DNA from 4 places in the Streptomyces sp. V2I9 genome. Region 4 is predicted to be linked to each of the others. Evidence: riboswitches for the same ligand, from Rfam matches in the RefSeq annotation. Region 4 holds a riboswitch; each other region holds the start of a gene.

Region 1 (7,033 bases), 3.7 Mb from region 4:
GGCGACGGTGATCGCCCCCGTGGTCGAGGAGAGCGCCAAGGCGGCGGCCGTCCTGCTGATCTTCCTGTTCCGCAGACGGGAGTTCAGCGGAGTGGTGGACGGCGTCGTCGTCGCCGGGTTCACCGCGACGGGGTTCGCGTTCACCGAGAACATCCTCTATCTGGGCAATGCCTTCGGCGAGGACCAGTTGCTCGGCAGCTCCGGGTTCGCCTCGGTGACGGCGGGGACGTTCTTCGTGCGGATCGTGATGTCGCCGTTCGCGCACCCCCTGTTCACCGTGCTCACCGGCCTCGGCTTCGGCTTCGCGGCCGTCAGCGCCCGTCGCCACCGGGCCCGCCGGATCGCCCTGCCCTTGCTGGGCCTGGTCCTGGCGATGGGGCTGCACGCCCTGTGGAACGGCTCGTCGTCCTTCGGCCCGTACGGCTTCTACGCGGTGTACGGCATCGTCATGGTCCCCGCCTTCGCCCTGGTGACCTGGCTGGCGATCTGGTCGCGCCAGCGGGAGCTGCGTACGCTCGCCGCAGAGCTGCCCGCGTACGCCGCGGCCGGCTGGCTCACCCCCGCCGAGCCGTCGGCGCTCTCCTCGATGCGGGCGCGGGGCGTCGCCCGCGACCTGGCCCGCCACTGGCAGCAGGACCGGACCCGCGGCCGGGCGGCGGCCCGCGCGGTCGCGGAGTACGAGTCGTTCGCGACCTCCCTGGCGGGCCTGCGCCGCCGGGCCCGCCACGGCGCGGTGGGCCCGGACTTCGGCGCGCGGGAGCGCGAGTTGCTGCACCATCTCTGGCAGCGCCGGGAGATCGCGGCCCCGGCCCTCACCCACGCGGCCCGCCTCACCTCCCGCCCGGCGGCCCACCGGGCCGTCCCCCCGACGCCGTACGGGTACGGGTACGGCAACGCCCCCTGGAACCCGCCCGGTCACGGCCGTCCGCAGGCACCGGCGTACGGGCAGCCCCCCGTCCAGCCCCCCGGCCACGGATACGGCGGCCCGCCCCGGCCCCACGGCCACGCCCCCGCCCCGCACACCCACCGCCGCCCGCCGCAGTAGCCGGGGCGGGGACGGTCTCCGACTCGCCGCCCCGGTTGCCCTCGGCCCGGGCGCAGTACACGTCGGCGGTGTCGACGAAGGTGCTGCCGGCCGCCACGTACGCGTCCAGGACGGCGAAGGACGGGTGCTCGTCCGCCGTCCAGCCGAAGACGTTGCCGCCGAGGGCGAGCGGGAAGACCTGGAGGCCGGAGGTGCCGAGGGGCGTGCGCGCAGAAGTTATGCGGGGGTTCAACGAGCCGGTCCGGGCCGGCATTCCACCGCGTACGCCATCCGTGGCCGGGCCCCCGCGACAGACCTCATCCGCTGATGATCGCCCGTCGAGGCCCGTCCGTGGCCGCTTCGGTGCGCTCCCGGCCGCCGTACCCGTCCGCTCGGCCACGTGCGATGCCGGGCCGGGCCGCCCCGGACAGACCGGCAGCCCTGACGTCGGGGGGTGTGCGTCAGGGCTGCCGGGGTTTCGGGGAGGGCCGGCGGAGGAAGATCGGCGGCCTGCGGCCGACGAGGCGGCCGGCCCCGTGGCTCAGACCCGCAGGCCCTTGCTGTTCAGCCAGGCCATCGGGTCCATCGCGGAGCCGCCCGCGGTGCGGACCTCCAGGTGGAGGTGGGTGCCGGTGACGTTGCCGGTGGCGCCCATGCGGCCGATGGTCTGGCCGGTGGTCACCTTCTGCCCGACGGAGACCTCGATGGAGGACTGGTGGGCGTACCAGATCTCCGTGCCGTCCTCCAGCTGGAGGACGGTGCGGTAGCCGTACGAACCGGAGTAGCCGGCCGACGTGATCGTGCCACTGTGCACGGCCTTGAGCGGCGCACCGGTGGACCCGGCGAAGTCGAGGCCGGTGTGCTGGCCGGAGGACCACATCGCGCCGGACTGCCCGTAGGTCGAGGTGATCGTGTACGAGGGCGTGGGCAGGGAGAAGCTGGCGGCGAGCTTGGCGAGACGCTCCTCCTCCGCCTTCTTCTTCGCCGCTTCCTCCGCGGCCTTCTTCTTCGCGGCGGCCTTCTTCTCGGCCTCGTCCTGCTGCGCCGCGGCCTCCGCCGCCGCCTTCTCGGCCGCGGCCTTCTCCGCCGCGGCCTTGGCCTCGGCGTCGGCGCCGGCCTGCTGCTGCTCGGCCTGCTGGAGGATCCGGGCCCGCAGGGCCTCGCCCGCGTCGGTACCGCTCTCCGCCTCGGCGGCGGTGAGCCCGGCGGTGGTCAGCGGAGCGGCGGCGACCGGGGCGGCCTCCGCGTCGTCGGACATCAACGCCCCTACGCCGGGAAGGGACTTGGCGTCGGGAAGATTGTCCGCGATGGAATCGGGAAGAGAGATGGAGACCGGGGCCTTGTCCTGAGCGGTGGCGATGCCGCCCGCTCCGACGGCCGCGATCACGCCGACCCCGAGGACGGTGGAGCTACGGGCCAGACCACGCTGCTTGGCCACGCGGTGCCTGCCGCGCACGGGGCGGATGGTGTCCTCGGTGGGATTCCACTCACCCTCGGACCGCTCCGCGCCACCGTAGGCGTTCGCGGTGAAGGGTGACACGGCCTCAGGGGCAGGCTTGTTGGACGCCACGTGGGCGCACTCCTTTCCTTCCTTCTCGCCTACCGGGTTAGCTGACGGGTTCGGAGCAGGAAGGTCTCCTACGGGCCCCTCCGCCTCTCACGAGACGCAGGCGTCCGATTCACCCCATGGAGGTGGTTCCCCGGTTCCCTTGCGGGATTCGGCGCTCGCGCGCGGCGCCGTCCTGACGACGACTGTGACGACCGCGCTGCGTTATCGAACGTTAATAGACACCCATGCCTGATTCCAAGCCGTTCCTGTTGATCATTAACGAACGAGGCGGGGATGTACAGGATGCAAGCGGGCCGAATCGGGCGACTTGACCAGCGATCAGCCACACTCCTTTTTCTGACGGAGTGTCAAATGTTATGCGGAGCGGTGCCTTTCGATCACGCACCGTGGTATTGCCCTGCACCCCGCCGCGCTCCGCCTCGCCGCCCGTCGCGCCGCCCCCGCGCTACCCGTCGCCGTGCCCGTCCCGACGGCCCACGATCCGCACCGTCGTCCGGCGCACCGGCTGGCCCTCCGCCGGCCGGCCCACCGCGAGCAGCGCCATGTCGTCCGTGGCCCGCCCTCCGGTGTGCAGCCGTACGTCGTCGGTGAGCGCCGACAGCAGCTCCTCCGGGCCGGGGAAGATCCGGCCGCGCAGCCGCGCAGCCGGATCGTAGAAGAACCCGTCGGCGTTCCGCGCCTCGGACAGGCCGTCCGTGAAGGCGAGCAGCGTCGCTCCGGGCGGCATCTCCCACTCGTCGACCCGGTCCGGCCACACCCCCAGGTCCATCCCCAGCGGCAGCGCCGGCACGGAGGGCGCCAGCACCTCCAGGTCACCGTCCGCGTGCAGCAGGATCGGCTCGGGGTGGCCGCGGTTGACGAGACGGAGCGTGACCGCGCCGGGCGGGATCTCGGCCAGCACGGCGGTGATGAACCCCTCCATGACGTCCAGCCCGTAGCGCCGCGTCCCCTCCCTGGCGAGCGCGCGCTCCAGCCGTTGCGCGACGCCCTCCAGCGAAGGCTCCTGCTCGGCCGCCTCCCGGAACGACCCGATGATCACCGCCACCGCCTCGACGGCCCCGAGCCCCTTGCCGCGCACGTCTCCCACCACCATGCGGACGCCGTACGGGGTGTCGGCGACGGCGTACAGGTCACCGCCCACGAACTCGTCCGCCTGCGCCGCCTCGTACCGCGCGGCCACCTGGAGCCCGCCGATCCGCTCGGGGGGTGTCGGCAGCACGGCCCGCATGGCGGTCTCCGCGATGACGCGGGCCGAGGCCAGTTGCTCGTTGCTGCGCCGCACGACCCCGTTGATGACGAGGGCCAGCACCGAGGCGGTGAGCACGGTGAGCATCTCGATGGCCGGGACCACCTCGGTGGACGTTCCATCGGAGAGTCTCATCGCAAGGACGGAGAGGACCGCCGCGATGCCCGTGCGGACGGTCCGGGACAGCGAGAAGAACGGTGCGGCGATCAGCGGTGCCGCGACGAACAGCGGGACGGCGGTGAAGTTGGCCGGGGTCAGCGCGTCGAAGACCAGCCCGCCGACGATCAGCAGCGCGGGCAGCATCCGGACGAACCGTCGTGATCCCCGGCTGCCGGGCGTCGCCTCACCCTCCGGCGAACCCAGCACCGCGCGGCCGACGGCATCGACGCCCCGCGCCATGCCCCGCCGTTCCTTGGCCATCCCCACCTGTGTACTCCTGCCCGGTCCACCCACGGCTGCGGACGGTACCGCGCCCCGCCCAGGCTTCCCGGAGCCGCGCCGAGCGGCGACTCCTCATCGGCCGAATAGGGGGAGTGCGGGCGACGGCCCGGCCGTCCGTGGTCAGTCGGAGAGCCGGTGTTCCGCGTAGACCGTCAGCGCGTCCCGTACGAAGGCGGCGGTGCCGTCCCCGTAGCGATCGTAGTTCTTCCCGAACCGGGGATCGGCGACATACATCTCCCCGAGCCCGATCACGTACGAACGGCTGGGCTCCTTGGCCGACGACGCCAGCCACGCGCAGTGCCGCCGCGCGATCTCCTGCGCCTCGGGCCCGTCGGCGGCGAGCCCTTCCCCGCGAGCCCGGCCCCAGTCCCGCGCGATGGCCTCGTGCTCGTCCAGGAATGCCTTCTTCTCCGTCGCTCCGAGCGACCGCCACCAGCGGTCGCCCTCCTCGTACGCGTCCCGGCCCCAGCGCTCGGTGACCTCCCGCTCGTGCACCGTATGGTCGAAGCCGTCGAACACTTCGTCAGCCATGAGTTCCGTTCCCTCCAGCGTCTTGTGGAGAGTGGTCCGCACCGAGGCGATCTGCCGCCCGATGCGCGCCTGCTCCTGTTCGAGCAGCCGCAGATGCGCCCGCAGCGCCACCGCCGTGTCCCGCTGCCCCGCCAGTACGTCCTTGATGGCGGGCAGCGAAAGCCCGAGCTCCCGCAGCAGCAGGATGCGCTGCAGCCGGACGAGGGCGTCCTGGTCGTAGTAGCGGTAGCCGTTGCTCCCGACCCGGCTCGGCGCGAGGAGCCCGAGGTCCCCGTAGTGCCGGAGCGTGCGGCTCGTGGTGCCGGCCCGGCGCGCGATTTCCTGAATGGACCACTCCATGCCGGAAACGCTAGATCTTTACGCTACGTCAAGGTCAAGCACCGCCCACTCGGGCCCGGCCCGCCCGGAAACGACTCGGGCCCGGCACGCTGACAGCGTGCCGGGCCCGGGCCTTCAGTAGCGGGGACAGGATTTGAACCTGCGACCTCTGGGTTATGAGCCCAGCGAGCTACCGAGCTGCTCCACCCCGCGTCGGTAAACACAACTGTACGGCATTGCCGGAGCGCGTTCGACCATGTTTTCCGGGGCGGCCCCGAGCACGGGCTCCGGGCCGCGCACGGGACCGGCGGAAGCCCGGCGGCCGCCGGGCGGTCGGCCCGTGCCGGTGGGGCGGACCGAACCGGGACCGGCCGTCCCTCGGGTCGCGGAGGGCGGCGGGGATTACTGCGGGACAGGGGCTTCCCCGGATACGGCGATGCCCGCCTCGCGGAAATCGGCCAGGGTGGAGTCGACGGTGTCGGGGGCGACGGCGACGGAGTAGTCCAGGCGTACCTGCGTACGGAAGCCGGCCCGCACGGCGTCCAGCGCTGTGGCGCGTACGCAGTGGTCCGTGGCGATGCCCACCACGTCGACGTCCTCCACTCCGCGGGCGCGCAGCCAGTCCGCCAGGGGCGTGCCCTGTTCGTCGGCGCCCTCGAAGCCGCTCTTGGAGGAGCTGTGCGCGCCTTTGAAGAAGACGGCGTCGATCTTGCCGCCGGCGGCAGCGGGCGCGAAGTGGGGGTGGAACTCTCCGCCCTCCTCCCCGGCCACGCAGTGCACGGGGAAGCTGTCCTTGAAGTCCGGGTTCTCCGAGAAGTGGCCTCCGGGGTCGATGTGGTGGTCACGGGTGGCCACGATGTACCGGTAGTCCCGGCCGGCGCTCCGCTCCACCAGGTCGGCGATCTTCGCCGCGATGCGCGCGCCCCCTGCCACGGGAACGCTGCCTCCTTCGCAGAAGTCGTTCTGGACGTCTACGACGATCAAGCCCCGGCTCATGGACGAGCCCCCTTCACTCACGTCTTGGAACATGGGAACAGCGGTCAGGACGGCTGCGGAGTCTCTCGGCCCGGTCCACGCGGAGCGTGGTGGAGGGGTGAGCGCAGCGCGATCCCTCCGTGTTCTACCGGCCTTCGCGCCCCCGGCTCGTGCCCGGCGGCGGCCGCTCCCCCACCCGGACGCAGACGTTCACCGCAGGAACGATTCGCGGGGTCTGCCCAAGCGCTCGGCGGAGCGCTCGTCCCCGGGCGGTGTCCGCTGCCCTCCGTCCGCCGTTCTGGAAGGCGGCCGGACGGAAACCCCGGCGCCACGGGAGGAAGGGGCCCCGGCTCCGGCTCCCGCTGTCAGCTCCTTCGCCACCGTGATCACTCATTCGGGTGCCCCGCGCCCCATACCCGGCTTCGGGCCCTGTCCGCATGATCACGATGGGCTCACGTCGAGTGGGGCCTGAACGGCCAGGAACGACAAACGTGTTGCGCCAGGAGCGCGGGAGCGGCGTCATCGAGGCTTCCCGCGCCGCGGAGGTGCGCGGCCGCGTGTCCTACTCGCGGCCCGGGGCAGAAGTCCTGGGCGGAAGCCGATGCAGGGATCTGTCTGTGCACCTCACCCCACACGAGCAAGAACGCCTGATGCTGCACGTGGCCGCCGACGTGGCGGAGAAACGCCGGGCCCGCGGCGTGCTGCTGAACTACCCGGAGACCATGGCGCTGTTGATCGTCCATGTCCTCGAAGGCGCGCGGGACGGCAGGACCGTGGCCGAACTCATGGCGTCCGGCCGCAAGGTGCTGGCGCGGGAGGAGGTCATGGAGGGCGTCCCCGAGATGATCGAGAACGTACAGGTGGAGGCCACGTTCCCGGACGGGACGAAGCTGGTCACCATCCACGGTCCGTTCCCGGAGGCGGGCCA
Region 2 (7,033 bases), 1.3 Mb from region 4:
GGTGGAGGCCGGAGAGCAGGGCGATGCCGATCGCGCCGGACTGGGTGAACAGGCCGATCCGGCCGCGGGCGGGCGACTCGGGGGCGAGCGAGGCGTTGAGCCGGACGGTCTCGGCGGTGTTGATGATGCCGAAGGCGTTGGGGCCGATGATCCGCATTCCGTGGGAGCGGGCCTGGCGGACCAGTTCGCGCTGGAGTTCGCGGCCCTCGGCGCCCCGCTCGGCGTAGCCGGCGGAGACGACGACCAGGCCCTGGACGCCGTGCTCGCCGCAGTCGGCGACGGCCTCGGGGACCCGGTGGGCGGGGACGGCGATGACCGCGAGGTCGACCGGCTCGTCGATCTCGCCGAGCGAGCGGTGGGCGGGGACGCCGTCGAGCGTGGCCAGGTCCGCGTCGAAGGCGCGGTTCACCGCGTAGGTGCGGCCGGTGTAGCCGGCGGCGAGAAGGTTGCGCAGGACCGTGCGGCCCACTCCGCCGGGGATGCGGCCGGTGCCGATGACCGCGACGGAGCCGGGGGCGAGGAGGCGCTGCACCGAGCGGGCCTCGGCGCGCTGTTCGCGGCCGCGCTGGACGGCGAGGGACTTCTCGGTGGGTTCGAGGTCGAGCGTGAGGTGGACGGAGCCGTCCTCGAAGCTGCGGCGCTGGGTGTAGCCGGCGTCCCGGAACACTTTGATCATCTTGGTGTTGGCGGGAAGCACCTCGGCGGCGAACCGCCGGATGCCGCGCTCTCGGGCGACCGCGGCGATGTGTTCGAGCAGCGCCGAGGCGACGCCGCGGCCCTGGTGGGCGTCCTGGACGAGGAAGGCGACCTCGGCCTCGTCGGCGGGGGCGGAGGCGGGGCGGCCGCGGTCGTCGATGCGGTCGTAGCGGACGGTTCCGATGAACTCTCCGCCGATCGTGACCGCCAGTCCCACCCGGTCGACGTAGTCGTGATGGGTGAAGCGGTGCACGTCCCGGTCGGATAGCCGGGGATACGGGGCGAAGAAGCGGTAGTACTTCGACTCGTCGGACACCTGCTCGTAGAAGCTGACCAGTCGCTCGGCGTCGTCCGTGGTGATCGGCCTGATGCGCGCGGTGCCTCCGTCGCGGAGCACCACGTCCGCTTCCCAGTGGTCGGGGTACGCGTGATGCGGACTCTGCTCGGGCTTGGGCTCCATGCGCAAAGCCTACGGCGGGGAGTCCGGTCGCGGAGGGTCCGGTGCCGGGGCAGTCTGAGGAGGCCCGAACGGGGACATCCGGGGCGCAGGGCCGGGCGGGAGACCGGGCACAGCACCACGCACCGCATGAGAGACTGGTCTAGACAACCGTTGATATGTGAAGGGCAGAACCATGGCTGAGCGCCGCGTCAACGTCGGTTGGGCCGAGGGCCTGCACGCCCGCCCCGCTTCCATCTTCGTCCGGGCCGCCACGGCGTCCGGCGTCCCCGTGACGATCGCCAAGGCCGACGGCAGCCCGGTGAACGCCGCCTCCATGCTCGCGGTGCTCGGTCTGGGCGCGCAGGGCGGCGAGGAGATCGTGCTCGCGTCCGACGCGGACGACGCCGAGGCCGCGCTGGACCGGCTGGCGAAGCTGGTCGCCGAGGGTCTGGAAGAGCTTCCCGAGACCGTCTGACCGTGCCCTTCCCTTTCCGGCGGCGCTTCTCGGCCGGAAGCGGGTGTGCGAGAGCCGTGATCCCCCCGGGGGTCACGGCTCTTTCGCATTCAGAAAAAAGGGGGGACGCCCCGCGAATTTCGGGGGTGCGGGCAGCGCGGAACGCATTCCGGCTTTTCGCCTCTCCCTGTATACGACTTCTCTGTTAATGGCGGACGCCTGCGGTGTTTACGCCATGTTGCGGCGTGCTCACACGGGCGGCGGGCGGTGTGCGGTGCCTCGGGAGATCCGGGCGGCGCAGCCGGTGGGCCCCGGCGGCGCGTTCGGCGTGCTGGGCGCTGAGCGCCCTCGCCCGCTCCGCGTCACCGCGCGCCACGGCGTCGACGATCGCCCCGCGCTCGGCCCAGGATTCGACGGGGCGGGCGGGCTGCTCGACCGTGTACATCCAGTCGATCTTGTGCCGGAGCTGGGTGAGCAGCGCGATGAGGCCGGGGCTGCCGGACGCCTGGGCGAGAGTCTCGTGGAACCAGCCGCCCAGGGCGCGCAGGTCCTCCCCCTCACCACGGCGGGCGCGCTCCTGCCCCAGCCTGACCAGGCCCCGCAACACCTTGAGGTGGGCCTGGGTACGGCGCCGGGCGGCGCGGGCCGCGCTCAGCGGCTCCAGGAGCGTGCGCATCTCCAGGAGGTCGGCCGCCTCCTGGACGGTGGGTTCGGCGACACAGGCGCCGGCGTGCCGCCGGGTGACCACGAAGCCCTCGGACTCCAGCGTGCGCAGAGCCTCGCGGACCGGGACGCGGGAGACTCCGTAGCGGCGGGCCAACAGCTCCTCCGTGAGGCGGCTGCCGGGCCCGTGGACTCCGGAGACGATGTCGTCACGCATGGCCCTGCATACCGCCTGCGCGGGAATGCGCATATCCGAACCTCCGCCTCGATCCCCGCGAAACGCGGCCGCCCGACGTCTGTTCCGCGACTCTATGACAATCCGCCGGAATTTCCGATGGCAGGCCGGAATTCGGGGATACCCCCGGGCCGGAATTGCCGTAGGCCCCGGCGGACGCCGGGGCCTACGGGCGGGGCCGCGCGGATGGATCGCGCGGAGGTGTGTCAGACGTTCAGACCGTGGGAGCGCAGGTAGCCGACGGGGTCCATGTCGGAGCCGTAGTCGGGTGTGGTGCGGGCCTCGAAGTGCAGGTGCGGGCCGGTGGAGTTGCCGGTGGAACCGGAGAGGCCGATCTGCTGGCCGGAGGAGACGCTCTGGCCGACGGAGACGCCGATCGAGGAGAGGTGGCCGTACTGGGTGTACGTGCCGTCCGCCATCCGGAGCACGATGTTGTTGCCGTACGCGCCGCCCCAGCCGGCCTCGACGACCGTACCGGCTCCGACCGCGACGACCGAGCTGCCGGAGGCGGCCATGAAGTCCACGCCGGAGTGGCTGCCGGAGGACCAGAGCGAACCGCCGCTCTTGTAGCCGGTGGTGACGTGGGAGCCGGCGACCGGGAGGTGGAAGGCGTTCAGCCGGGCACGCTCGGCGGCGCGGGCGGCGCGGGCCTTCTCCTCGCGCACCTCCTCGGCGCGGGCCTCGGCCTTGCGTGCGGCCTCCGCCTTCGCCTTGGCCTTGGCGGCGGCCTCGGCCTTCTTGCGGGCGATCTCGTCGGCCTGCCGCTTCTGGGCGTCGGCCTGCGCGTCGATCCGGTCGGCGAGTGTGGCGTCGAGGTCGAGGGCCTGGGAGAGGCCGGCCCCGGTGGACTTGGCGGCCTCGGAGTCCGCGGCGAGCGCCGGGGAGGACAGCGAGCCGATGACTCCGGTGGTGGCCAGGGCCGCGATGCCGGCGACCTGGGCGCTCCGGCGCGTGAGGCGGCTCGGGGCACGGTGCTTCCCGGTGGCACGGGTGAACGCCATGGAGAGGCTGATCCTTTCCTTCCTTCTCGCCTACCGGGTTAGCTGACGGGTTCGGAGCAGGAAGGTCTCCTACGGATTCCCGCGCCGGTTCACGGCACGGACCTCCGATTCACCCCAGGGACTGCGATGGGTCCCCGGCTCCCCGGGCTCGCGCCTGACGGGGACTCGGCGATGACTGCCCGGCGCCACGGACGCGGCACAAGGTGGCGGACAGCCGAGCCGACGCTAGGCGGCGCGACTTCCCATCGCCAAACGGACGAGGGGTTCTGTCGCACATCCCACAGGACATACCGGCACTCATTATCTGGAAGGTGATGAAGTTACGTAAACGGTCAAAAGAGCAGGACCCCGACGAAGTGTTTCCCGTCGGGGTCCTGTGCGCAGCGGTGCGCCGCAGGAAGGCGTCAGCCGGAGACGACCGACACCTCACCGATGCCGAGCGCCTTCACGGGCTCCTCGATCTGCGCGGCGTCCCCCACGAGGACGGTGACGAGGCGGTCGACCGGGAACGCGTTGACCACGGCGGCGGTCGCCTCCACGGTGCCGGTCTCGGCGAGCCGGGCGTAGAGGTGGGCCTGGTAGTCGTCGGGGAGGTGCTGCTCGACCTGGTCGGCCAGCGTGCTCGCGACGGAGGCGGCGGTCTCGAACTTCAGCGGGGCGACGCCCACCAGGTTCTGCACGGCCGTCTCGCGCTCGGCGTCGGTCAGCCCCTCGGCGGCCAGGGTCCGCAGGACCTTCCAGAGGTCGTCCAGAGCCGGTCCGGTGGACTCCGTGTCCACCGAGCCGCTGATCGCGAGCATGGCGGCGCCACCCGAGTCGGGGCCGGAGGAGCGCAGCACCTGGGCGAAGGCGCGCACCCCGTAGGTGTAGCCCTTCTCCTCGCGCAGCACCCGGTCCAGCCGGGAGGTGAGGGTGCCGCCCAGGCAGTAGGTGCCGAGCACCTGGGCGGGCCAGACGCGCTCGTGCCGGTCGGCGCCGATCCGGCCGATCAGCAACTGGGTCTGGACCGCGCCGGGGCGGTCCACGATGACCACGCGGGCGGTGTCGTCCGCGGTGATCGGCGGTACCGGACGGGTCTGCCCGGCGTTGCCCGACCAGTCTCCGAGGGTGTCCGCGAGCAGCGCGTCCAGGTCGATGCCGGTGAGGTCGCCGACGATGACGGCCGTCGCGGTGGACGGGCGGACGTGCGCGTCGAAGAAGGCGCGCACGGCGGCCGCGTCGATCCGCCGGACCGTCTCCTCGGTGCCCAGCCGCGGCCGCGACATCCGGGACGTGGCCGGGAACAGCTCCTTGGAGAGCTGCTTGGCGGCGCGCCGGGACGGGTTGGCCCGCTCGTGCGGGATCTCGTCGAGCCGGTTGCCGACGAGGCGCTCGATCTCGCTCTCGGCGAAGGCCGGGGCCCGCAGCGCCTCGGCGACCAGGCCGAGGGCCTTCGCCAGCCGGGAGGCCGGGACCTCAAGGGAGACCCGGACACCGGGGTGGTCCGCGTGCGCGTCGAGCGTGGCGCCGCAGCGCTCCAGCTCGGCGGCGAACTCCTCGGCGCTGTGCTTGTCGGTGCCCTCGGAGAGCGCCCGCGACATGATCGTGGCCACCCCGTCCAGGCCCTCGGGCTCGGCCTCCAGGGGCGCGTCCAGGAAGATCTCCACCGCGACGACCTGCTGGCCGGGGCGGTGGCAGCGCAGCACGGTCAGCCCGTTGGGCAGCGCGCCGCGCTCGGGCTCCGGGAAGGCCCAGGGGCGGGCCGTGCCGGGCGTGGGCTGCGGGTGGAACTCCATGGCTACTCCAGTCACGGCGGCGTCGCTCACTTGGCCGCCCCCTCGTGCGCGTCCTCGGTGCCCTCGTCGGCCTGCTCGCCGTCGGCGTCCCCGGCCGGCTCGATGGGCTCGTAGACCAGCACCGCCCGGTTGTCGGGGCGCAGGGACGCCTCGGCCGCCGCGCGCACCTCCTCCGCGGTGACGTCCAGGACCCGCCCGACCGCGGTCAGGGCGAGCTGCGGGTCGCCGAACAGGACGGCGTAACGGCACAGTTCGTCGGCGCGTCCGGCGACGGTGCCGAGCCGGTCCAGCCACTCGCGCTCCAACTGCGCCTGTGCCCGCTCCATTTCCTCGGGGGTGGGCCCCTCGGCGGCGAACCGGGCCAGCTCCTCGTCGACCGCGGCCTCGATCTGCGCCACCTCCGCGCCGCCGGACGTCTTCACGTCCAGCCAGCCGAGCGAGGGGGCGCCGGCGAGCCGCAGCAGTCCGAAGCCCGCCGCCACCGCCGTACGGTCACGGCGGACCAGGCGGTTGTGCAGCCGGGAGGACTCGCCGCTGCCCAGCACCGTGAGTGCCAGATCGGCGGCGTCGCAGGCGCGGGTGCCGTCGTGGGGCAGGCGGTAGGCGGCCATCAGGGCGCGCGCCGGAACCTCGGCGGTGACCACCTCGCGCCGCTCCTCGCCGATGGTCTCGGGCAGCGTCCCGTCGCGCGGCGGCTGCTTGCCGTCGTGGGAGGGGATGGAGCCGAAGTACTTCTCGATCCAGGCGAGCGTCTGCTCGGGGTCGATGTCTCCGACCACCGAGAGCACCGCGTTGTTGGGCGCGTAGTACGTACGGAAGAACGCGCGGGCGTCCTCCAGCGTGGCCGCGTCCAGGTCCGCCATGGAGCCGATCGGGGTGTGGTGGTAGGGGTGGCCCTCGGGGTAGGAGAGGGCGGTCAGCCGCTCGAACGCGGTGCCGTAGGGCACGTTGTCGTAGCGCTGGCGCCGTTCGTTCTTGACGACGTCGCGCTGGTTCTCCATGGACTCCTCGTCGAGGGCGTCGAGGAGGGAGCCCATGCGGTCGGCCTCCAGCCAGAGCGCCAGCTCCAGCTGGTGGGTGGGCATGGTCTCGAAATAATTGGTCCGCTCGAAGCTGGTGGTCCCGTTGAGCGAGCCGCCGGCCCCCTGGACGAGCTCGAAGTGGCCGTTCCCCTTGACCTGCCCCGAGCCCTGGAACATCAGGTGCTCGAAGAGGTGCGCCAGACCGGTGCGCCCCTCGACCTCGTGGCGCGAGCCGACGTCGTACCAGAGGCAGACCGCGGCGACCGGGGTCAGATGGTCCTCGGAGAGCACCACACGCAGGCCGTTGGCCAGGCGGTGCTCGGTCGCTGTCAAGCCGCCGGAGCCGGCCTGTGCGGTGGCCGTGTGACCCATGGGCATGTACGTCCCTTCGATCGCGATACTGGACTTCCTGCCAGACCTGCCACTCTAAGCAAGCGCACCGGCACCTGGCGAAGTTCCCGTTCCCCGGATGTTTCCGTCGATGGTGTCGCGGACGCCCCCGCGGGCGGGCCGCCTCCACCGCTTCGGACGGGTCGAGGTCGGCGTTGTCAGTCCGGAGGTCCACAATGGACCGCGTCAGCAGCTCGTGTTGAACCGAACAAGCTCAGGTCGCCCGAACAGAATCCGTGAAGGAGTCGCAGCCGCGATGGCCCGCCGTAGCACGAAGACCCCGCCGCCGGACGACTTCGAGGAGAAGATCCTCGACATCGACGTCGTCGACGAAATGCAGGGCTCCTTCCTCGAGTAC
Region 3 (7,033 bases), 360 kb from region 4:
GCCCGGCTATCTCCGCGATGCGCAGGAGCTGCTGCACCGGCACAAGGCGCTTTTGATCGCCGACGAGGTCCAGACGGGCCTGGGCCGGACCGGGGACTTCTACGCCTACCAGCACGAGGAGGGGGTGGAGCCCGATCTGGTGTGCGTGGCGAAGGCGCTCTCCGGCGGCTACGTGCCGGTCGGCGCCACCCTCGGCAAGGACTGGATCTTCCGCAAGGTCTACTCCTCGATGGACCGGGTCCTCGTCCACTCCGCGAGCTTCGGTTCCAACGCCCAGGCGATGGCGGCCGGGCTCGCCGTCCTCGCGGTCATGGAGGACGAGGAGATCGTCGCCAGGGCCCGGCGCACCGGCGACCTGCTGCGCGACCGGCTCGCCGCCCTGGTCGACCGCTACGAGCTGCTGCACGAGGTCCGCGGGCGCGGGCTGATGATCGGCATCGAGTTCGGCCGGCCCGCCTCGCTGAAGCTCCGCAGCCGCTGGACCATGCTCCAGGCGGCCCGCAAGGGACTCTTCGCCCAGATGGTCGTGGTGCCACTGCTCCGGAAGCACCGCATCCTCACCCAGGTCTCCGGCGACCACCTGGAAGTGATCAAGCTGATCCCGCCGCTGATCATCGGGGACGCGGAGGTGGACCGCTTCGTGGCGGCGTTCACCTCCGTCATGGACGACGCGCACAGCGGCGGCGGGCTGATGTGGGATTTCGGCCGGACACTGGTCAAGCAGGCGGTGGCGAACCGCTGACCGGTCCGGGAGCCGACAGGTATTGCCTCTGAGGCAACTTATTTGCCTCCGAGGAAAAATCCTGGCCCAATGGCTCCATGAACCCTCCGGACGAAGGGGCGCCGGACGAGCTCCCCGGCGTCGCACCCCGCCTGCGCGACCTGCGCCGCGCCCGCGGTCTCACGCTGGAGACCGCCGCCGGCCGGGCCGGACTCTCCCCGGCCCACCTCTCCCGGCTGGAGACCGGCCGCCGCCAGCCCTCGCTGCCCATGCTGCTGGGACTCGCCCGCATCTACGGTACGACGGTCTCCGAGCTGCTCGGCGAGCAGTCTCCCGCACGTGACGCGATCGTGCGCGGCGGCGCCTTCGAGGGGACGGAGGCCGACGGCTGGATGTACCGGCAGGCAGGCGGCTCCGGCCGCGCGATGCAGGCGCTGCGGGTGCGCGTGCCGTACGGGGCCCAGGGCGACCTGGTCCGGGTGCATCCGGGCGAGGAATGGCTGTACGTGCTGGAGGGCCGGCTGCGGGTCGGGCTCGGCGACACCGTCCACGACCTCGAACCCGGCGACAGCGCCCACTTCGACTCGCTCACCCCGCACCGGATCGCGGCCGCCGGCCGCTGCGGCGCGGAGCTGCTCTTCGTCCACTCCCTGCTGCAGAGTCCCGTCGCCGAGCTCTGCCTCGGCAGCGGCCTCCACGCCCGCTGACCGGCGCCCCGCCGGGTCCGCCCTTCGTCCCACCGGCCGTGAGGCCGACAGAGAGGACCGTCATGTCCGATTCCGAGCACTACGACCCGCTGGGCCCCGGACGCCGGGTGGGCGAGGACCCGCAGGAGAAGCGGATGCCCCGCGGCCTCGTCATCCGCCTCTTCGCCTACCTGGTGGCGGGCCACGTCGTCGCGGGCTTCCTCTGTCTGCTCTTCGTGGTGGCCGGGAGCAAGTGAGAGGCCGCCATGGGGTGGGGCGCCTCCGGACCGGTCAGCCCTGGTCGAGCAGACGCTCGCGGAGCCGGTCGCGGGTCGCCGGGGAGATCCCCAGCCCCTCGGCCAGATAGCGGTCCGCCGTGCCCCAGTTCTCCTCGATGGCCGCGAAGGCCGCCGCGAGATAGGCGGGCCGCGCCCCGAAGAGCGGATCCAGCAGCTCCAGTACCTCGGGCGACATCCCGGCCCCGGAGGCGTCGGAGCGTTTCACGGCGTAGCGGCGGTGGAGGTCGTCGGACTTGAGGTAGTCCTCCTCGATCGCCTCCCTCTCGACGTCGACGGCCAGCAGGGCGACCGCGATCGAGAGGCCGGCCCGGTCCTTGCCCGCCGCACAGTGCATCAGCGCCGGCACGCTGTCCTCCGCCAGGGCGTGCAGGACCCGGCTGTGCTCGGCGGTGCGTTCCTCGATCGTCGCGCGGTACATCCGGATCATGCGGTCCACACCCTTGCCGCCCGCGAGGACCGAGCGCAGCTGCTCGATGTTCCCATCGCCCACCAGCCGCCAGAACTCCGCGCCGTCGGCCGGGTCCGAGAGCGGAATGCTGATGTTGCGGACACCGGCCAGATCGATGTCGTACCCGTCGAGCCGGTGGTCGGCGGAGTGGCGGAAGTCGAAGATCGTGTGCAGTCCCAGCCCGCCGAGGAAGGCCGCGTCCTCGGCCGTGGCGTGCGCCAGGTGGCCACTGCGGTAGAGGCGCCCGAAGGCGGTGCGCCGACCGTCCGTGGTGGGGAGCCCGCCCACGTCGCGGAAATTGCGGACTCCGGTCAGCACGGTCTCTGTCGGCGGGACCTGCGGCACCTGTTGCGTCACGGGGGCTCCTGGGGTCTCTGACGCCGGCGCGGCTCGCCGGCGAGGGCGCTCCCGTGACGATACGACATCGATTCAGCGGGAAATCATCACGGTTCGCCTGTCCGGACGGGGTCCGGAGAGGGCTGTGGCTGACCCGGCGTCAGGGGTGCCGCCCGCCCTGTGTCCGTATTGGTGCATTTCGCAGAACATGCCCCGCTAATGGGGGAGATGGGAATAGGGAGGTGAGCGGGATCATATCCGTGACGGTCCGTGGTGAACGCGCCCCAAGGTATTCCCAGGATGCGCGCGGAAATCCAAGATCCGTAATCCACGGAGTGTGACCGGAAATTCCGGACGCTGTCGAATCGATGAATACGGCGGCCAACCGTTGGCTTGTTCCGCTCGTCCCGGCCGGTTTACGGTCACCGTCAATCCGGACGGACCGCCTAATCCTGCCGCCGCCCGGAATTCGCACCCACCCACACAGACGTGGCAGGAGCGGGGGAACCAGGTAAGCCGCCGGCCCGGAGTGATCCGGGCCGGCTCGGGGTGAAGTCGCCGCAACGCGACCGGGCATCTCCAGCCCGAACCCGACAGCTCACCTCGCAGGCGCCGGAGAGGAAGATCCCCATGCCCGCAAAGGGTAAGCACCGTCGTCCGAAGTCCGGCCCGATCTCCCGCGGCGTCCTCGCCGCCGGGACCGGCGGAGCCGCACTCGCGCTCCCGCTCATCGGTGCCACCACCGCCGGCGCGGCCGACCAGGCCGCCCCGGCCGCGAAGCCCGCCGCCGCGTCGGTCGCCGCCGCGCACGGCGCCACGGCCGCCGCCCCCGCCAAGGCCGCCCCGAAGACGTACTCCGTCGTCTCCGGCGACTACCTGTCGAAGATCGCCGCCGAGCACAAGATCAAGGGCGGTTGGGAGAAGCTCTACCAGGACAACCGCTCCACCGTCGGCGGCAACCCCAGCCTGATCCACCCGGGCATGAAGCTGACCCTCGGCGCCAAGGGCTCCGCCCCGGCCGCGAAGTCCGCCACCCCCGAGGCCGCGCCGAAGAAGGCCGCACCCGCCCCGAAGGCCGAGACCCGGCAGGCCCCGAAGGCCGACACGGTCTCCGCCGACGACTCCGAGGGCTCCGGCGACCCGGCGCGGACCGGTTCCTCCGAGGCCGCCGGCTCCGGCTGGTCCGCCCCGCTCGCCAGCCCCAACGTCACCACCCAGTACCGCGCTTCGGGCGCCAGCTGGTCCAGCGGCTACCACACCGGCTCGGACTTCCAGGCCGCCTCCGGCACCCCCGTCCTGGCCATCGGACCGGGCACCGTGGTCTCGGCCGGCAACAGCGGTTCGTACGGCAACGAGGTCGTCATCAAGCACGAGGACGGCATGTACTCCCAGTACGCCCACCAGTCCGCCCTCAACGTCTCCGTCGGCCAGACCGTCACCGGCGGCCAGCAGATCGGCCTCTCCGGCTCCACCGGCAACTCCACCGGACCGCACCTGCACTTCGAGGTCCGCACCGGCCCGAGCTACGGCTCGGACGTCGACCCGATCGCGTACCTGCGTCAGCACGGCGTCTCCGTCTGATCCGGCACCACGAGAAGTGCCCGAGGGGCGATGTGCTGTCAGCACATCGCCCCTCGCTTATTCCGCCTTTACCAAAAACTGACCGGGTGGTCTATCTCACCACCCGTCAATCCCATATTACGGTCGCGTAGGTCACATCGAACGGTGCAGGATACGTGGTTGTGGCAGACGATTCGAGAAACAACCAGCAGCACATCATCGGGTCGTACGCGGCGATAGGCGACAGTTTCACCGAGGGCGTCGGCGATCCCGGCCCGGACGGGGCCTTCGTCGGCTGGGCGGACCGCTTCGCGGTGCTCCTCGCGGACCGGCTCCCCGCCCCCGACGTGGCGGCCGGCCCCGACGACTCCCCGCACGGCAACTTCCGCTACGCCAATCTCGCCGTACGCGGACGCCTCCTCGACCAGATCGTGGCGGAGCAGGTCCCCCGTGCCAAGCAACTGGCCCCCGACCTGGTCAGCTTCTGCGCGGGCGGTAACGACATCATCCGGCCCGGAACCGACCCCGACGACCTCGCCGAGCGCTACGAGCGGGCGGTCGCCGACCTGAGCAACGCCGTCGGGACGGTCATGGTGACCACCGGCTTCGACACCCGCGGCGTTCCGGTCCTGCGCCACATGCGTGGCAAGATCGCCACGTACAACGTCCATCTGCGGGCCATCGCCGACCGCTACCGGTGCCCCGTCCTGGACCTGTGGTCGCTGCGCTCCGTCCAGGACCGGCGGGCGTGGGACGCCGACCGGCTGCACCTCTCACCCGAGGGCCACACCCGCGTCGCCCTGCGCGCCGCCCAGGTCCTCGGCCACGACGTGCCCGCCGACCCCGACCAGCCCTGGCCGCCGCAGGCCCAGCGCAGCCCCTTCGACGCGCGGCGCGACAACGTCCAGTGGGCCCGCGAGTACCTGGTCCCCTGGATCGGCCGACGGCTGCGCGGCGAGTCCTCCGGCGACCACGTCGAGGCGAAGCGCCCGGACCTGCTGCCGCTCTGAGGGGGTGTCCGGCGGATCAGGGCCGGACACCCCCCCCGGCGGGCCCCTCAGGGCTCCAGCAGGGGAAGCGCACGGGACGGGTTCGGCACGACCAGCCCGTCCCGCGGCGTGCCCGCGCCGAACCCGGCCGGTATCCGCTCCAGGACGCCGCCGGCGAACACGTCGTACAGCGGCAGCGACTCCAGATGCACATAGCCGATGTGGCAGTCGCACACGGCGAGCGGACAGGCTCGCGGGCCGAGCGCCCGGCGGTAGCTCCCGTCGTAGAGATTGCCCAGCTCCGCCTTGACGAAATGGCACCGCCGCACCGTGCCGTCGCCGTCCACCGAGATCACCGACTCGCCCGTCCGGCAGGGCAGCCCCGCCGAACGGTGCGGATCGCGGCTGTAGGGGAACAGCGGATCCAGCTCCGTCCACCGTGCCGCCTCCTCGTCGGAGTACGTGTGCCCCTCCGCGGCGTTCACCCACAGGTAGACCTCCTCGGGAAGCGCCGCCCGCAGCCGCCGCGCCTCCTCCCGATGGGCCTCGAACCCCACCACCCCCACGCTGTAGCGGATGCCCAGCGCGGACAGCTCACGGCACTTGCCCAGGAACCGCTCGTACGGCGTCTGCCCCGGATGGTACGTGCACCAGAGCGCGACCCGCTCCGGATCGGCCTCGGCCAGCCACGCGGTACGGCCGCTCAGATTCGTCTGGATCGCCACCCGACCGATGTGCGGCAGCCGCGACAGCTCGGTCAGCGCCCGCCGGTACCAGGAGCGCACCAGCCCCTCGCCCCACGGGGTGAACAGCACGGACAGCCGGTCGTCGGTCCGCTCCGCCGCCCAGCCGGTGAACCGCTCCAGGGCCGCCCGGTCCGACGTCAGCTCCGCACGGCTGTCCCGCCGCTTGGCGAAGGGGCAGTACGGACAGTCGTAGTCGCACGACGCCAGTGGGCCCCGGTAGAGGATCGTCAGGTCCACAGCCCGGTCACTTCCGCTCGTACGCGGCCATCGCGGCCCGCACACCGGGGGAGAACAGCGCGGGGCCCAGCGCATCGGAATGGGCGAGACCGGACGGGGACAGCCGCAGCAGCCCGTCCGGCGCCGAGGCGTCCAGCCAGCCCCGCGCCGCGAAACCCGCCAGCTCGGCCCGGAAGTCCGCGTCCGGCTCCGTACCGAACCGGGCCCGGTACTCCGCCACCGGCAGCCCCGACGCCTGGAGCAGGGACTGCAGCAGATGCCGCCGCCGCGCCTCGTCCGCGTCGACGTACCGGCCGACCTCGGCCCGCGAGAAGTCCTCGGTGGCGGTGAACCGGTCGATGATCGACCGGATCTCCCGCATGTCCACCGCGTAGTCGAAGGAGTAGTGCAGGGCCGACGTGTACGACCGGGCCCCGCAGCCGAGGCCGATCATGCCGTCGGTCTGGCAGGCGTAGTCCTCCGGCCCCTCCTGCTCGCGGGGGGCGTCGGCGCGCCGGAACATCCGCATCGACACCTGCTCGTAGCCGTGCGCCAGCAGATGGTCGCGGCCCACGGCGTACAACCGCAGCCGCTGCGCGTCCCAGGCGGCGTCCTCCCGCGCCCGGGCGCCGGCCACCGGGCCCAGGCGGTGCAGGCTCGTGAGCGGGCGCACGTAGAGCGGATACAGATACAGCTCCTCCGGCCGCCAGGCCAGCGCCGCGTCCAGCGAGGCGATCCAGGTGCGCTCGGTCTGCCCGTCGATGCCGTAGATCAGATCGATGTTCAGCACCGGTATCCGCGCTTCGCGGATCCGGCCGAGCGCCGCCTCCACCTCGGCACGGCGCTGCGGGCGGACGGCCGCCCGCGCCTCCTCGTCCACGAAGCTCTGCACGCCGATGCTGATCCTCGTCGCGCCCCGGTCGGCGAGGACCGCGAGCCGGTCCGCCGTCGCCGTGGACGGCGAGGTCTCCACCGACAGCGGCACCGAGCGCAGGTCGGCGCCCATCCGCTTCTCGGCCAGGTCGCAGAGCC
Region 4 (7,033 bases):
TCCGGGCATCCCGATCGACGCGGACGTCGGGGCACGGGCGTTCCTGCCGCTGATCGCCTCGGGGCGGCCCGTCGGCTCCTGCATCCTCGGCTTCGACCGGCCGCGCGGCTTCAGCCCGGAGGAGCGTACGGTCCTCACCGCCCTGGCCGGGCTCATCGCGCAGGCCCTGCAGCGCGCCCAGCGCTACGACAGCGAGTCGGCGCTCGCCCGCGGGCTCCAGGACGCCCTGCTGCCGCACCGGCTGCCCGAGGTGGACGGGGTGGACACCCTGGGGCGCTATCTCTCCGGCACCCAGGGCATGGACGTGGGCGGCGACTGGTACGACGTCATCGAGACCGGACACGAACTCGCCCTGATCATCGGCGACGTACAGGGGCACGGAGTCTCCGCCGCCGCGACGATGGGGCAACTCCGCAGTGCGGTAAGGGCGTTCGCATTGAGCAATCACGATCCGCAGGAAGTGATGAGCGGGACCAACCGGCTGCTCATCGACCTCGACCCCGGCCAGTTCGCGAGCTGCTGCTACATCGCCCTCGATCCGGGGACCGGCGTGGCCCGCGCCGTACGGGCGGGGCACCCGCAGCCCGTGCTGCGGCACCCCGACGGCCGGACGGAGGTGCTGGACCTGCCCGGCGGCATCGTGCTCGGGATCGACGGGGACGCGTCCTACCCGGTCACGGAGATGCGGCTCGAACCAGGGGCGATGCTGGCCCTGTTCACGGACGGGCTCATCGAGCGCCCGGGGACGGACATCGACGAGGGGATCGAGCGGCTGCGCGCCACCGTCGAACGCATCGGCGCGGTCCCGCTGGCCGACCGGGCCGATCAGGTCATCGCGGAGGCCAGGGCCGCCACCGACCGCCCGGACGACATCGCGCTGCTGCTGGCCGCCCGCTGGGCCGGGGCGGGGCGGCCCCGGCGATCCGGGACGGCGGGGGCGACCGGGCCCGATCTGTGGCGCACGTTCAGGGGGCCGGATCCGGGGCGCACGGAGGCTGCCCCGGATCCGGCCCGCTAGAGCCGGCCGTCGAAACGCCGTCTGCCGGTCCCTACGTCCTGCTCGGCAGGCGGCCCGTCCGACCAGACGTCCTGTCGATCAGGCGTCGGCGGGGTCCTCGGCCGGTGCGAAGGCGCCGGAGGCCTCCAGCATGCCCTCACGCTCCACGACCTTGATCCGCTCACGGCCCTGCGCCGCGCCCAGCGCCTGCTCGTGGGCGTCCAGCTTGTGCCAGCCCTCCCAGGTCGTGTAGCGCACGCCGCGGCTCTCCAGGAACGCCTCGACGGCCTCCGGGGCGGGGGTGGCCGGCTCGGCCAGACGGCCGGCGGCGCGGTCCTCCAGGAGGCAGGCGACCGTCTCGTTGGCGTCGCCCTTGGTGTGGCCGATCAGGCCGATCGGACCGCGCTTGATCCAGCCGGTGACGTAGACCGAGGTCATGTGCTCGTCCCCGGAGATGACGCGCCCGGCCTCGTGCGGGACGGTGCCGGAGGCCACGTCGAAGGGGAGCTTGGGCAGCTCCTCCGAGTAGTAGCCGACGGCGCGGTAGACGCTCTGGATGTCCCAGTCGGTGAACCGGCCGGTGCCCCGCACGTTGCCGGTGCCGTCCAGCTCGGTGCGCTCGGTGCGCAGCCCCACGACCCTGCCGTCCTCGCCGAGGATCTCGACCGGGGACTCGAAGAAGTGCAGGAAGAGCTTGTGCGGGCGGTCGCCGACATCGCGGATCGCCCAGTTCTCCAGGGTCTGCGCGACCATGTTGGCCTGCTTGTTCTCCCGGCGGGTGGCGACGGACCCCTCGTCGTAGTCGATGTCCTCGGGGTTGACGATGACCTCGATGTTGGGGGAGTGGTCCAGCTCCCGCAGCTCCATCGGGCTGAACTTGGCCTGGGCCGGTCCGCGCCGCCCGAACACGTGCACCTCCAGCGCCTTGTTCTGCTTGAGGCCCTGGTACACGTTGTCCGGGATCTCGGTGGGCAGCAGCTCGTCGGCCGTCTTGGCCAGGACGCGGGCCACGTCGAGCGCCACGTTGCCGACGCCGAGCACGGCGACCTTCTCCGCGGTGAGCGGCCAGGTGCGCGGGACCTCGGGGTGGCCGTCGTACCAGGAGACGAACTCGGCCGCGCCGTAGGAGCCGTCCAGCTGGATGCCGGGGATGTCGAGCGCCCGGTCGGCCTCGGCGCCGGTGGAGAAGATCACCGCGTCGTAGAACGAGCGCAGGTCGTCCAGGCCGATGTCGTTCGGGTAACCGACGTTGCCGAAGAGGCGGATCTGCGGCTTGTCCAGCACCTGGTGCAGGGCCTTGACGATGCCCTTGATGCGCGGGTGGTCGGGGGCCACGCCGTAGCGGATCAGGCCGAAGGGCGCGGGCATCCGCTCGAAGAGGTCGATCGAGACCCCCGGGTCCTGGCAGACCTCGGATTTGAGCAGCGCGTCCGCAGCGTAGATACCGGCGGGGCCGGCTCCGACAATGGCGACGCGGACGGGGCGTGTCATGGGTGGTGATCCTTCGGGGCGGGCGAACGCGGGCAGGTACAGCGTACGTCGGAAGTAAGGGTTGGCTTACTACTCTCCACCCCACACCGTAAGCGATGGGCCCGCGGGCTGTTCGACCGGCCCGCCTGGAGTGCCCGGTCGGCCCGTTTTGTCGTGTTGATATGGGCGATTTGGCTTGTTTGGTCATTCTGTTTCATAACGTGCTTGGCGGGGCTTTCATGGCATTTGCTTGACTTCGGCTTCGCCGCCGATGTGAAGGAGTGGTGAGCGTCACGTGTGCGAAGGCGGACGAAGAAGCGGAGGCATCGGTTCCCTTTCGTGTGGGGAAAGTTGACGGTGCGACGGCACGGTCCGATCCGGGTATTCCGATATTCGATCATGCGGAGAAAAGGGAATCCGGAATGCGGGGCTTGTTCGTTCCGATGTTTCTCGCCTACGGTCACCGTCAATCCGGATGGAACGCCGAATCCTGCCGCCGTCCGGGAATCCGAAACCCACTCACGTACGGCAGGAGCGGGGGAACCAGGTAAGTCGCCGATCCGGAACCGGAACGGCTCGGGGTGAAGTCGCACGACCGTGCGGCCAGACATCTCCCGTCTGAACCCGACAGCTCACCTCGCAGGCGCCGGAGAGGAAAGCCCCATGCCCGCACAGGGTAAGCACCGTCGTTCCCCGTCCACCTCGCTGCGCCGCGGCCTCGCCGCCGTGACCACCGGCGGAGCCGTTCTCGCCCTCCCGGTGATCGGTGCCACCAGCGCCTTCGCCGCCCCCGCACCGTCCGCCCCGCAGGCTGCCGTGGCGCCCGCATCGGTGCCCGCGCAGGTGAATTCCGCCGTCCAGGCCGCGCCCGCCCAGCATTCCGTGAAGGCCGGCGAAACCCTTTCCAAGATCGCCCGCGAACATTCCGTGAGCGGCGGCTGGAAGAAGCTGTACGAAGGCAACCGGAAGATCATCGGTGGGAATCCCCACCTCATTCAGCCGGGAATCACGCTGACGCTCGGCGCCAAGCCCGCCACCGCTTCGGAGGGCAAGGCCGCCAAGGCTTCCCCGGCCGCCGAGCGTGGATCGGCGGACCGCGCCGACCGCTCGGAGCGTGCCGGCGCCGCCCCCGTGGCGAACGCCGCTCCGGCCGCGGAGAAGAAGGCCGTCACCTACACGAACGACCTGGACGGCTGGATCAGGGAGTCGCTCGCCATCATGGCCGAGCAGGGCATCCCCGGCACCTACGAGGGCATCCACCGCAACATCATGCGTGAGTCCTCGGGCAACCCGGCCGCGATCAACAACTGGGACTCCAACGCGGTCAGGGGCACCCCGTCCAAGGGGCTGCTCCAGGTCATCGACCCGACCTTCCAGGCGTACCACGTGCCCGGCACCTCGACCGACAGCTACGACCCGGTCGCCAACATCACGGCCGCGTGCAACTACGCCGCCGACCGGTACGGCTCGATCGACAACGTCTTCGGCGCCTACTGATCCTCCCGCACCACCGCCCGAGGGGCCCCGGACCGCACGGTCCGGGGCCCCTCGGCGTCGGGGATTCGTTCAGGGGCGGAGGGCACGTGCGGGATCGGTCGGTTCAGGCCGCCGCCACGCCCCGGAACAGCAGCAGCGCGAGATCCGCCACCGCCACGGCCACCGCGCCGCCCAGCGCGGCCTTGCGCCATCGCCGGCCGAGCACCGGGCTCACGACCGCCGTCGCCCCGGCCAGGAGCAGGGCCGCTCCGCCCCCGGCGGTCACCGGGCCCGGCGGACCGAACGTCAGCACAGCCGTGGCGGCGAGGAGCGGCAACGGCAGCAGCAGCCGGGTCGTTGCGGTGCCCAGCCGATGGGGGAGCCCGCTGATGCCGGCGGCCCGGTCCGCCGCGATGTCCGGCAGCGTGTCGGCCAGATGCGCGCCCAGGCCCAACAGGGCCCCGGCCGTCACCGTCCACCACCGGGGCCACGGTGCGCCGGGGAGGGAGAGCGCCACGGCGGCGGGGAGCGCGCCGAATCCGGTGACGTACGGCAGCCAGGACAGGGCGGTCGCTTTGAGCCGCACGTTGTAGAGCCAGGCGCCCCCGACCGCCGCGAGATGCACCGTACCGGCGAGGGTGCCGCACGCGAACGAGAGCGGCACGCACAGGGCGAGCGCGACGCCTGCTGCCGCCCACACCGCGCCGGGTCCGACCGTGCCGTCGGACGCGGGCTTCCCCCGGCGCCCGGCCCGCGCGTCCCGGCGGGCGTCGTACGCGTCGTTGCACCAGCCCACCGAGAGCTGACCGGTCAGCACCGCCGCCGTGACCAGCGCGGAACGGGGGCCGCCGAGGCCGGAGCCGAGCGCGAGGGCGCAGGCGAGCGCGGTCACCGCGAGCGCCGGCCCGGGGTGGCACGCCAGCGCGAGCGCCGTGCCCGGGAGCCGTCGGCTCGCCGCGGCTTCGTGGGCCACGGCCGTGCGTGCGGCGGCCGGTGCGCCCTCCGGCGCGGCGGGACCGGCCGGGCTCACCCTGTCCGTGGCGTCCATCGGGCGATCGTAGAAGCCCGTCGGCCCGTCAATGCGGCGACAGGGCGGGTCTTTTACGCTGATTCGTCACTTATTGTGCGCAGGATGGGGCATGCCCTCACCGAAGCAGGAGGCGGGATGACCCGCATCGCCGCGGTCCACGGAGCCCTGCCGCCCCACCGTCACACCCAGCGGGAGGTCACCGACATGGTGGCCCGTACCTGCCTGCCGCCCGGCGCCGACCGGCGTGTCCTGGACCGCCTCCACGCGAACGCGCGGGTCCGCACCCGGCACACCGTGCTGCCCCTGGACGCCTACCGCGACCTCGACGGGTTCGGCCCCGCCAACGACGTGTTCATCCGGTCCGCCGCCGACCTCGGCGCCCACGCCGTACGGGGGGCGCTGCGGGCGGCGGGGCTGCGGCCCACCGATGTGGACCTGCTGATGTTCACCTCCGTCACCGGCATCGCCGCCCCCTCGGTGGACTCCCGGCTGATGGCCCGCCTCGGCATGCGGTCCGACGTCAAACGGCTGCCCGTCTTCGGCCTCGGCTGCGTCGCCGGAGCGGCCGGGACGGCCCGGCTGCACGACTACCTGCTCGGCCACCCCGACGAGGTGGCCGTGCTGCTCTCGGTCGAACTGTGCTCCCTCACCTTCCAGCGCCACGACGCATCGCCCGCCAACCTGGTGGCGACCGCCCTGTTCGGCGACGGGGCGGCGGCGGTGGTCGCCCTCGGCGGCCGCCGGGCCGTCGCCGGGCCGGAGATCGTGGCCACCCGCAGCCGGATGTACCCGGACACCGAGCACGTCATGGGCTGGGACATCGGCTCGACCGGATTCCGCGTCGTCCTCGATCCGGCCGTGCCCGACGTCGTCCGCCGGTACCTCGCCGACGACGTACGGGAGTTCCTCGACGAACACGGTCTCAAACCGAAGGACGTGGCCCACTGGGTCTGCCATCCGGGCGGCCCCAAGGTGCTGGAGGCGGTGACGGAGGTGCTCGACCTGCGGGAGGGCGCGCTCGACGTCACCTGGAGGTCGCTGGCCGACATCGGGAACCTCTCCTCGTCCTCGGTGCTGCACGTCCTGCGGGACACCATCGAACAGCGCCGCCCGGAGCCGGGAACCCCCGGACTGCTGCTGGCCATGGGACCGGGATTCTGCTGCGAACTGGTGCTGCTGCGCTGGTAGTACGGCCGCCCGTCCGGTGCCGGTACGCCACCCCGCCACGGGTGTCGGCACGCCCGCCCGCCTCGGCCCGCCACCGGGCGGAAGCCACGGTTCCCCCCTCGCCGCCCACGCCCCCCGAACGGAAGCCCGTATGACCTGGTACACCCTCCTGGTGCTGGCCGTCGCCGCCGAACGCCTCGCCGAACTCGTCGTGGCCCGCCGCAACACCCGCTGGAGCCTGGCCCGAGGCGGCGTCGAATCGGGCCGCGGGCACTATCCGGCGATGGTCGCGCTGCACATGGCGCTGCTCGTCGGCTGCCTGGCGGAGGCCGGGTTCGCGGAACGCCCCTTCCCGCCCGTGCTCGGCTGGACGATGGCGGCCGTCGTCCTCCTCGCGCAAGTGCTGCGCTGGTGGTGCATCCGGACGCTCGGCCCCCGCTGGAACACCCGCGTCATCGTGGTCCCCGGCCTGCCGAAGGTCACCGGCGGCCCCTACCGGTGGCTGAGCCACCCGAACTACCTGGCCGTCGCCGCCGAGGGGACCGCGCTGCCGCTGGCCCACGGGGCGTGGGTGACCGCCCTCGTGTTCACCGTCCTGAACGCCGCGCTCCTGGCGGTACGGATCCGGTGCGAGGACGGAGCCCTCGGGCGCTTCCCGGCAGGGGAGGCACGGGCGTGATCGACGTCCTCGTCGCGGGCGGCGGCCCGGCCGGGCTGGCAGCGGCCGTCCGGGCCGCGTCGGCCGGCCTGGAGACCGTGGTGGTCGAGCCGCGCACCACCCCCCTCGACAAGGCGTGCGGGGAGGGCATCATGCCCGGCGGTGTCGCCGCCCTCCGCGACCTCGGTGTACGGGTCGGCGGCCGTGAGTTGCGCGGCATCCGCTACACCGACGG

The links. A riboswitch is a leader RNA that binds a small molecule or an ion and turns the genes downstream of it on or off. The one in region 4 is predicted to bind cyclic di-AMP.
Region 1: linked by a shared signal. The riboswitch ahead of QFZ71_RS13545 (M23 family metallopeptidase) and the one ahead of QFZ71_RS29360 (LysM peptidoglycan-binding domain-containing protein) in region 4 are both predicted to bind cyclic di-AMP.
Region 2: linked by a shared signal. The riboswitch ahead of QFZ71_RS24225 (M23 family metallopeptidase) and the one ahead of QFZ71_RS29360 (LysM peptidoglycan-binding domain-containing protein) in region 4 are both predicted to bind cyclic di-AMP.
Region 3: linked by a shared signal. The riboswitch ahead of QFZ71_RS27835 (LysM peptidoglycan-binding domain-containing M23 family metallopeptidase) and the one ahead of QFZ71_RS29360 (LysM peptidoglycan-binding domain-containing protein) in region 4 are both predicted to bind cyclic di-AMP.

Annotation. Positions count from the first base shown of each region.
Region 1 covers NZ_JAUSZJ010000002.1:3,098,121-3,105,153, forward strand. The annotation lists gene QFZ71_RS13535 (PrsW family intramembrane metalloprotease) at 1-1,045, shown strand, start outside; partial or broken gene QFZ71_RS13540 (aldo/keto reductase) at 1,052-1,265, opposite strand; gene QFZ71_RS13545 (M23 family metallopeptidase) at 1,566-2,594, opposite strand; cyclic di-AMP (ydaO/yuaA leader) riboswitch at 2,606-2,758, opposite strand; gene QFZ71_RS13550 (PP2C family protein-serine/threonine phosphatase) at 3,040-4,260, opposite strand; gene QFZ71_RS13555 (MerR family transcriptional regulator) at 4,402-5,151, opposite strand; tRNA gene QFZ71_RS13560 (tRNA-Met) at 5,270-5,343, opposite strand; gene QFZ71_RS13565 (isochorismatase family protein) at 5,533-6,126, opposite strand; gene QFZ71_RS13570 (urease subunit gamma) at 6,723-7,033, shown strand, end outside.
Region 2 covers NZ_JAUSZJ010000002.1:5,520,733-5,527,765, reverse strand. The annotation lists gene QFZ71_RS24240 (GNAT family N-acetyltransferase) at 1-1,156, opposite strand, end outside; gene QFZ71_RS24235 (HPr family phosphocarrier protein) at 1,329-1,610, shown strand; gene QFZ71_RS24230 (GntR family transcriptional regulator) at 1,795-2,502, opposite strand; gene QFZ71_RS24225 (M23 family metallopeptidase) at 2,694-3,488, opposite strand; cyclic di-AMP (ydaO/yuaA leader) riboswitch at 3,502-3,669, opposite strand; gene QFZ71_RS24220 (pitrilysin family protein) at 3,893-5,263, opposite strand; gene QFZ71_RS24215 (pitrilysin family protein) at 5,290-6,663, opposite strand; gene QFZ71_RS24210 (DNA topoisomerase (ATP-hydrolyzing) subunit A) at 6,932-7,033, shown strand, end outside.
Region 3 covers NZ_JAUSZJ010000002.1:6,413,771-6,420,803, forward strand. The annotation lists gene QFZ71_RS27815 (aspartate aminotransferase family protein) at 1-742, shown strand, start outside; gene QFZ71_RS27820 (helix-turn-helix domain-containing protein) at 820-1,428, shown strand; gene QFZ71_RS27825 (DUF6126 family protein) at 1,491-1,664, shown strand; gene QFZ71_RS27830 (tyrosine-protein phosphatase) at 1,699-2,511, opposite strand; cyclic di-AMP (ydaO/yuaA leader) riboswitch at 2,957-3,117, shown strand; gene QFZ71_RS27835 (LysM peptidoglycan-binding domain-containing M23 family metallopeptidase) at 3,121-4,071, shown strand; gene QFZ71_RS27840 (SGNH/GDSL hydrolase family protein) at 4,233-5,060, shown strand; gene QFZ71_RS27845 (STM4011 family radical SAM protein) at 5,108-6,022, opposite strand; gene QFZ71_RS27850 (STM4012 family radical SAM protein) at 6,030-7,033, opposite strand, start outside.
Region 4 covers NZ_JAUSZJ010000002.1:6,778,082-6,785,114, forward strand. The annotation lists gene QFZ71_RS29350 (SpoIIE family protein phosphatase) at 1-1,018, shown strand, start outside; gene QFZ71_RS29355 (FAD-dependent oxidoreductase) at 1,097-2,488, opposite strand; cyclic di-AMP (ydaO/yuaA leader) riboswitch at 2,939-3,126, shown strand; gene QFZ71_RS29360 (LysM peptidoglycan-binding domain-containing protein) at 3,131-3,964, shown strand; gene QFZ71_RS29365 (UbiA family prenyltransferase) at 4,068-4,991, opposite strand; gene QFZ71_RS29370 (type III polyketide synthase) at 5,109-6,161, shown strand; gene QFZ71_RS29375 (isoprenylcysteine carboxyl methyltransferase family protein) at 6,292-6,819, shown strand; gene QFZ71_RS29380 (NAD(P)/FAD-dependent oxidoreductase) at 6,816-7,033, shown strand, end outside.